Linked DNA regions of Allochromatium vinosum DSM 180. The protein of the gene in region 2 interacts with the protein of the main gene of each other region in a pairwise test. Links are inferred from orthologs where the notes say so. Each region holds a gene or a part of one and is shown on either strand. Other genes may lie near its edges.

The links.
Region 1: the proteins of rlmKL (region 2) and typA interact in binary tests that used the Escherichia coli proteins (3 or more experiments, as listed by UniProt). The link is inferred for Allochromatium vinosum DSM 180 from one-to-one orthologs.

What each region holds. Positions count from the first base shown.
Region 1 is NC_013851.1:3,044,369-3,047,653, forward strand. The notes cover bases 112-3,076. They hold typA (translational GTPase TypA), read right to left. Parts: upstream 2,518-3,076; coding sequence 706-2,517; downstream 112-705. Other genes in these bases: ALVIN_RS13420 (acetate uptake transporter), read right to left, coding at 112-546. Outside these bases: more of ALVIN_RS13420, read right to left, coding at 1-111; ALVIN_RS13430 (AAA family ATPase), read left to right, coding at 3,175-3,285. UniProt on the Escherichia coli protein: A 50S ribosomal subunit assembly protein with GTPase and nucleotide-independent chaperone activity, required for 50S subunit assembly at low temperatures, may also play a role in translation.
Region 2 is NC_013851.1:2,484,016-2,487,298, reverse strand. The notes cover bases 113-3,075. They hold rlmKL (bifunctional 23S rRNA (guanine(2069)-N(7))-methyltransferase RlmK/23S rRNA (guanine(2445)-N(2))-methyltransferase RlmL), read right to left. Parts: upstream 2,717-3,075; coding sequence 509-2,716; downstream 113-508. Other genes in these bases: ALVIN_RS10825 (YajD family HNH nuclease), read right to left, coding at 2,836-3,075; ccmA (cytochrome c biogenesis heme-transporting ATPase CcmA), read right to left, coding at 113-516. Outside these bases: more of ccmA, read right to left, coding at 1-112; more of ALVIN_RS10825, read right to left, coding at 3,076-3,258. UniProt on the Escherichia coli protein: Specifically methylates the guanine in position 2445 (m2G2445) and the guanine in position 2069 (m7G2069) of 23S rRNA. Methylation occurs before assembly of 23S rRNA into 50S subunits.

The DNA.
Region 1 (3,285 bases), 560 kb from region 2 along the record:
GGCGGGCAGGAGTTCGCGCCCGTAGAGCTCGTTCAGGATGATCCGCGCCATCATGTACCAGGCCACTAGGGCGCAGGCCATGAGCGTGTAACCTGCGGCTACCGTCAGAGCGGGGAAGCCGAAATGCGCCAGATCCAGCAGGATGAAACCGGCCAGCAGCAGGGTGAAGGTCAGCGCCATGGCGCCGTGGATGCGCAGCGAGCCGACCCAGAGGATGGTCGTGAACAGAGTCCAGGCCACCAGGAACCAGCCGACGTCCTCGGTGCTGGCCTTGAAGAGATCGTATTTGTTGGCGATCAGCATCAGCGCCAGGGCGATCCAGAAGGCGCCGTAGGACGTGAAGGCACAGTAGCCGAAGGTGTTGCCGGTCTTCTGTTCCTGCAATCCGGCGATGAATTGCGCCAGACCGCCGAAGATCAGTCCCAGCCAGACCACGGGACCGATGCTGGACATCCAGCCGACATTGTGGAATTGCAGCACCAGGGTGGTCAGACCGAAGCCGGCCAGACCGACCACGGCTGGATTAGCGAGTTTGGATTCCGCCATGATTCTTGCCCAAGCATTTTGGAGGAAAGGGACGCCCTGCACCAAGACAGGGCGACGCATGTTACCCGATTTCCATGGCGGCAGTGTGGTTGACTGGAGCGGACGCGAAAGCGGCGAGTCGGTTCGGTCAACCCGGACCGACCGCGCCGCGACCGGAGACTAGCCCCGGCTCGCCCGCTTGCGATCGCTCTCCTTGAGATGACGCTTGCGCACGCGGATGGCGTTCGGGGTGATCTCGACCAGCTCGTCGTCCTCGATGAACTCCAGCGCCTGTTCGAGCGTGAACTTGACCGGCGGGGTGAGCAGGATGTTCTCGTCCGAACCGGCGGCGCGGATGTTGGTCAACTGCTTGGCCTTGAGCGGATTGACGGTCAGATCGTTGTCGCGCGAGTGGATGCCGACCACCTGCCCCTCGTAGACCTCTTCGCCGGGCGAGACCATCATCCGTCCGCGCTCTTGCAGGTTGAACAGCGCATAGCCGAGCGCCTTGCCGGTGGCGTTCGAGATCATGGCCCCATTGCGGCGCGGCGCGATGCCGCCCATGTGCGCCGGACGATAGCGCTCGAAGACGTGGTACTTGAGTCCGGTGCCCGAGGTCAGGGACATGAACTCGGTCTGGAAGCCGATCAGACCGCGCGAGGGGATCTCATAGTCCAGACGCACCCGGCCCTTGCCGTCCGGCACCATGTCCTTCAGCTCACCGCGCCGCTCGCCGAGCGCCTGCATGATCGAACCCTGTGAGGTCTCGTCGATGTCGACCGTGAGCTGTTCGTATGGCTCGCAGATCTGACCGTCGATCTCGCGGAAGATGACTTCGGGACGCGACACCGCCAGCTCGAAGCCTTCGCGGCGCATGTTTTCGAGCAGGATCGACAGATGCAGCTCGCCGCGCCCGGAGACGCGGAATTTCTCGGGATCGTTGCCCTCCTCGACGCGCAGCGCGACATTGTGGATCAGCTCGCGTTCGAGCCGGTCCTTGAGCTGGCGCGAGGTCAGATACTTGCCGTCCTTGCCGGCGAAGGGCGAGGTGTTGACCTGGAAGGTCATGGTCACGGTCGGCTCGTCGACGGTGAGCGTCGGCAGGGCCTGGACGTGTTCGGGATCGCACAGGGTATCGGAGACGCCGGGCGCCTCGATGCCGGTCAGGGCGACGATGTCGCCGGCGGTGGCCTGGGGCACCTCGTGGCGGTCGAGCCCCAGATAGCCGTAGACCAGACCGATCTTGGCCTTGTGGCGCGTGCCGTCGGGCTTGACCACGACGACCTGCTGGTTGGGCTTGACGCGACCGTGGCGGATGCGCCCGACGGCGATGGCGCCGACATAGGCGTTGTAGTCGAGGGTCGAGACCTGCATCTGGAACGGCGAATCGGGATCGACCTCGGGCGCCGGGCAGTGCTGGACGATGGCCTCGAACAGCGGGGTCATGTCGCCCTCGCGCACGTCGTCGGTCAGGCCCGCGTAGCCGTTCAGGCCGGAGGCATAGACGATGGGGAAATCGAGCTGCTCGTCGCTGGCGCCGAGCCGATCGAACAGGTCGAACACCTGATCGATGACCCAGTCCGGACGCGCGCCCGGACGGTCGACCTTGTTGATGACCACGATCGGGCGCAGACCGTGGGCGAACGCCTTGCTGGTGACGAAGCGGGTCTGAGGCATCGGGCCTTCCTGGGCATCGACCAGGAGCAGCACCGAGTCGACCATCGACAGCACGCGCTCGACCTCGCCGCCGAAGTCGGCGTGTCCGGGGGTGTCGACGATGTTGATGCGGTAGTCGTTCCAGCGGATCGCGGTGTTCTTCGACAGGATGGTGATGCCGCGTTCCTTCTCCAGCGCGTTGGAGTCCATCACCCGTTCGACCGGCCCGAAGCGGTCGCCGAGCGTGCCGGACTGCTGCAACAGCTTGTCCACCAGCGTGGTCTTGCCATGATCGACGTGGGCGATGATGGCGATGTTACGAAGAGTTTCGATCACAGGACTGGACTCCGGGCGCGGCGGCTAAGGATTGACGATGGATTCGGGGTTGGGGGTCGGGATGTCTGGCGGGAAACTGAGGTCGCGGCCGGGATGGACGTGACTGGATTCGGCCTCGGTGGCGATTATATACGCTTGATGGGTAAATCGCGTGCTGTGTCTTGTGCGTCGGCGGCTGGGGGATGTCGGAGTGATGGTTGGTGAGGTGCGGCCGGGGTCGATCTAGCGGCGATTGCTCGGGTGTTGTCTCGTCATGATTCCGCAACACTTGGCCCAGCTTGGATTTTTCCGAGATACCAACAGCGCCTGTGGATAAGTCTGTGCACAACTTTCGTTCGTCGGCTTCCAGGGCGCGTGGTTGCTGGACGCGAAACAGATCGGTCGCATTTTGACCGCTTGAAAAAGCCTTTTATTGTCAATCTGTTGCGCGAGTCATTGACAAATTGGCTTGAGCCGATTGGAGCCGGGATCGTCGCGGCGGACGAGCGGATGCGGCCTGTGAACAAATCGTCGGGGCGGCGGGCTTGCACCGGCTCTGGAAAAGACTCAGCATAGGGCGCAGAGGACAGACAGACCCTGGATCGACCGGGGCACGCGGCCCGCTCCGATCCAGGGTGCACCATCCACAGCCACCATCGGAACCGAGAAGAAACGCGCATGACGCCAAGCGATCTCCAAGCCGTTCGCGATCACATCGCCTCACGCATCATCGGTCAGCAGGCGTTCATCGACAGCATGCTGGTCTGTCTGCTGAGCGATGGTCATCTG
Region 2 (3,283 bases):
CAGTCCCTGGAGCAGGGCCACGGCCTCGACGTCGAGCGCCGTAAACGGCTCATCCAGCACCCAGAGCCTGGCGCGACTGAGGATGAGCCGGGCCAGGGCCACGCGCTTCTTCTGGCCCTGCGAGAGCATCCGCGTCGGCAGATCCTCGAAGCCGCGCAAGCCGATGCGCGCAAGCGCCTGCCAGACGTCATCGATCCCGACCGGGTCGCCGTCGAGCCGTGCCGCGATCGACAGGTTCTCGATCCCGGTCAGATCGGACTTGATGCCGTTGAGATGGCCGAAATAGAGCAGCTCGCGCCGATAGTCCTCGGCCAGGGCGCGGATCGACTCACCGCGCCAGCGCACCTCGCCCGCGTCCGGGGTGAAGAGTCCGCACAGGGTCCGCAACAGCGTGGTCTTGCCGCTGCCGTTGCGTCCGCGTACATGCAGCAGGGTTCCAGGCTCCAGCGCCAGATCCAGCCCGCTGAACAGCCGCCGGTCGCCGCGCCGGCATTCGAGTCCGATGACCTCAAGCATGGCGGTCCTCGTCGTCGCTCCCATTCCGTCGATTCGATGCAGACTCGGGATGCTGGATCACCCAGCAGTTGTGGATGCGCGGATTGCGGGCGAAGTCGCGCGGCAGGGTCTGGGCGCTGATGTCGCTGACCTCGAAAGGCGCCAGCCCCTCCAGATCGATGCGGAACCGGCGCAGATTGTTCGAGAAGATCAGTCGCCCGCCGGGTTCGAGCAGACGCATGGTCGCCTGGATGATGTCGACATGGTCGCGCTGGATGTCGAGCGTGCCGTGCATCCGTTTGGAGGTCGAGAAGCTCGGCGGGTCGAGAAAGATCAGATCGAAACGGCGCTGTCCGGCCATGGAGTCGATCCAGCGCAGACAATCGGCCTGGATCAGCTGATGATTCGGCCCCCGGATGCCGTTGAGTTCCAGATTGCGCCCGGCCCATTCCAGATAGGTGCGCGACAGGTCGACCGTCGTGGTCGAGGCCGCGCCGCCCTTGGCCGCGTGCACGGTCGCCGTGCCCGTGTAGGCGAAGAGGTTCAAAAAACGCTTGCCATCGGACAGCGAGCCGATCAGCCGCCGCACGTCGCGATGGTCGAGAAACAGCCCGGTGTCCAGATAGTCCTCGAAGTTGACCAGGAACCTGAGACCGTACTCCGAGACCTCGTGGAAACGCCCGGTCTCGGCCAGCCGCTCGTACTGGGCGCGGCCCTTCTGCTGACGGCGCACCTTGAGGAACACCTGCTCGCCCGGCACCTCCAGCACCTCGGGGATCAGCCCCAGCGCCTCGCGTAGCCGCTGGCGCGCGCGCTTGGGATCGACGCTCGGCGGCGCGGCGTATTCCTGGACATGCACCCAGCGCCGTTCGCCCTCGTAGAGATCGATGGCCAGAGCGTATTCGGGCAGATCGGCGTCATAGATCCGCAGACAGTCGATGCCGTCACGCTGGCGCCATTTGCGCAGCGCCTTGAGATTCTTGCTGAGCCGGTTGGCGAACATGGCCGCGCCCGGACTGCGCTCTTCCGGCGGCAGCGGGCGCGGCAGATGACTGACGAAATAGCGCGGCTCGATCTGGAAGCTCAACAGCCGGCATTCGATCGGACCGTTGTAGAGACTGTGTATCCTGGTCGCCCGCAGACCCAGGCTCTTGCCCAGCTCGGGACTGGAGGTGAAGACGGCCGCGCGCCAGCCGACGAAGCGCTCCTTGAGCACCGAACCGAGCCGCGCATAGAGCTGGGTCAGATCCTCGTCGGCGCCGAGCCGCTCGCCATAGGGCGGATTGACGATCACCAGCCCTTCGTCGTCCTCGCGACCGGGGTGGCAGTCGGACAGTTCGCGGCGCTCGAAATGGGCCAGTCCGGCGAGTCCGGCGCGCTCCAGATGATGCAGCGAGGTGCGGATGGCGTTGGGGTTGACGTCATAGCCGCGTAGCGAGCCGAGCCGCTTGAGTCCGGCCGTGCGGCGCAGACGCGCCTCGGCCAGCAGACGCTGCCAGGCCGGTTCGTCGTGCTGGGTCCAGCCGTGGAAGCCGAAGCGCTCGCGCAGCAGCCCAGGCGCGATGTCGGCAGCGATCAGCGCGCCTTCGATAATCAGCGTACCCGAACCGCACATGGGATCGAGCAGCGCGCCGCCCTCGGCCGCGATCTCGGGCCAGCCGGCGCGCAGCAGGAGTGCAGCGGCCAGATTCTCCTTGAGCGGCGCGGCGGAACCGGCGTCGCGATAGCCGCGCTGATGCAGCGACTCGCCCGAGAGATCCAGACTGAAGGACAGGCTGTCTCGGTTTCCGTAGAGGTGAATACGCAGATCCGGATCGTCGGGATCGACGCTCGGACGCCGCCCGTAGAGCCGGTTGAAGCGATCGGCGATGGCGTCCTTGACCTGGAGGATGGCGAAGTGCGGATTGGTGACGCCCTGGAGCTGGCCGTCGAACTGGATGGCGAAGGTGCGATCCGGTGTCAGATGGTCTTCCCAGGGGATCTCCAGCGCGCTGTCGTGGATCTCATCCGGGCCGCCCAGCGACACCTGCGCCAGCGGCAGGAGAATGCGGTTGGCGATCCGCGACCAGAGGCAGGCGCGATAGCCGTCCTCGATCCGGCCCGAGAAACGCGCCCCGCCGCGCGTCTCGGCGGCCCCCGCCATCCCGAGTCGGGTCAGCTCCTCGGCCAGCAGACTACCGAGGTGCTTGGGGGCGGAGGCAAAGAAAATATGATCAGACATGCGCGGGGCGGGACTCCGGGGGAGGTGGCTGAACCAGGCTGTCGGGTGCGTATTGGACGGGATTTCCCGCCGCCCGGTCTTTAAATTTTGTTCATCTACCGCGACGGGCGTGCGGCGTCTCAGTCTTTCTTCAGCAGATCACCGAGACCGGCGAAGGGGTTGAAGGTGGCCGCCGAACCGCCGTTGGCGCTCGCTTTGGCCGGCTTGCCGGTGCCGCGCGCGAGTGCGGCCAGATGCTCTTCGTACTTCTGGTGCTCGTTGTCGTGACAGTAGATGCACAACAGCTCCCAGTTGCTCCCATCGGGTGGGTTGTTGTCGTGATCCATGTCCTTGTGATGCACCGTCAGCTCGCGCAGATTCTCGCGCGTGAAAGTGCGGGCGCAGCGTCCGCAGACCCAGGGATAGAGCTTCAGCGCCTGATCGCGATAGCCGGCGGCGCGTTCCTCGCTCGCCTTGCGCGCGCTGGCGACCACCTGATCGAGCTTGGCGGTGTCGATGGGCTTGCCGGTCTTGCCATGGCGGGGAGGGTTGTGCGTGGCCATGTGTCGATGTCGTCTCAGGGGGGAG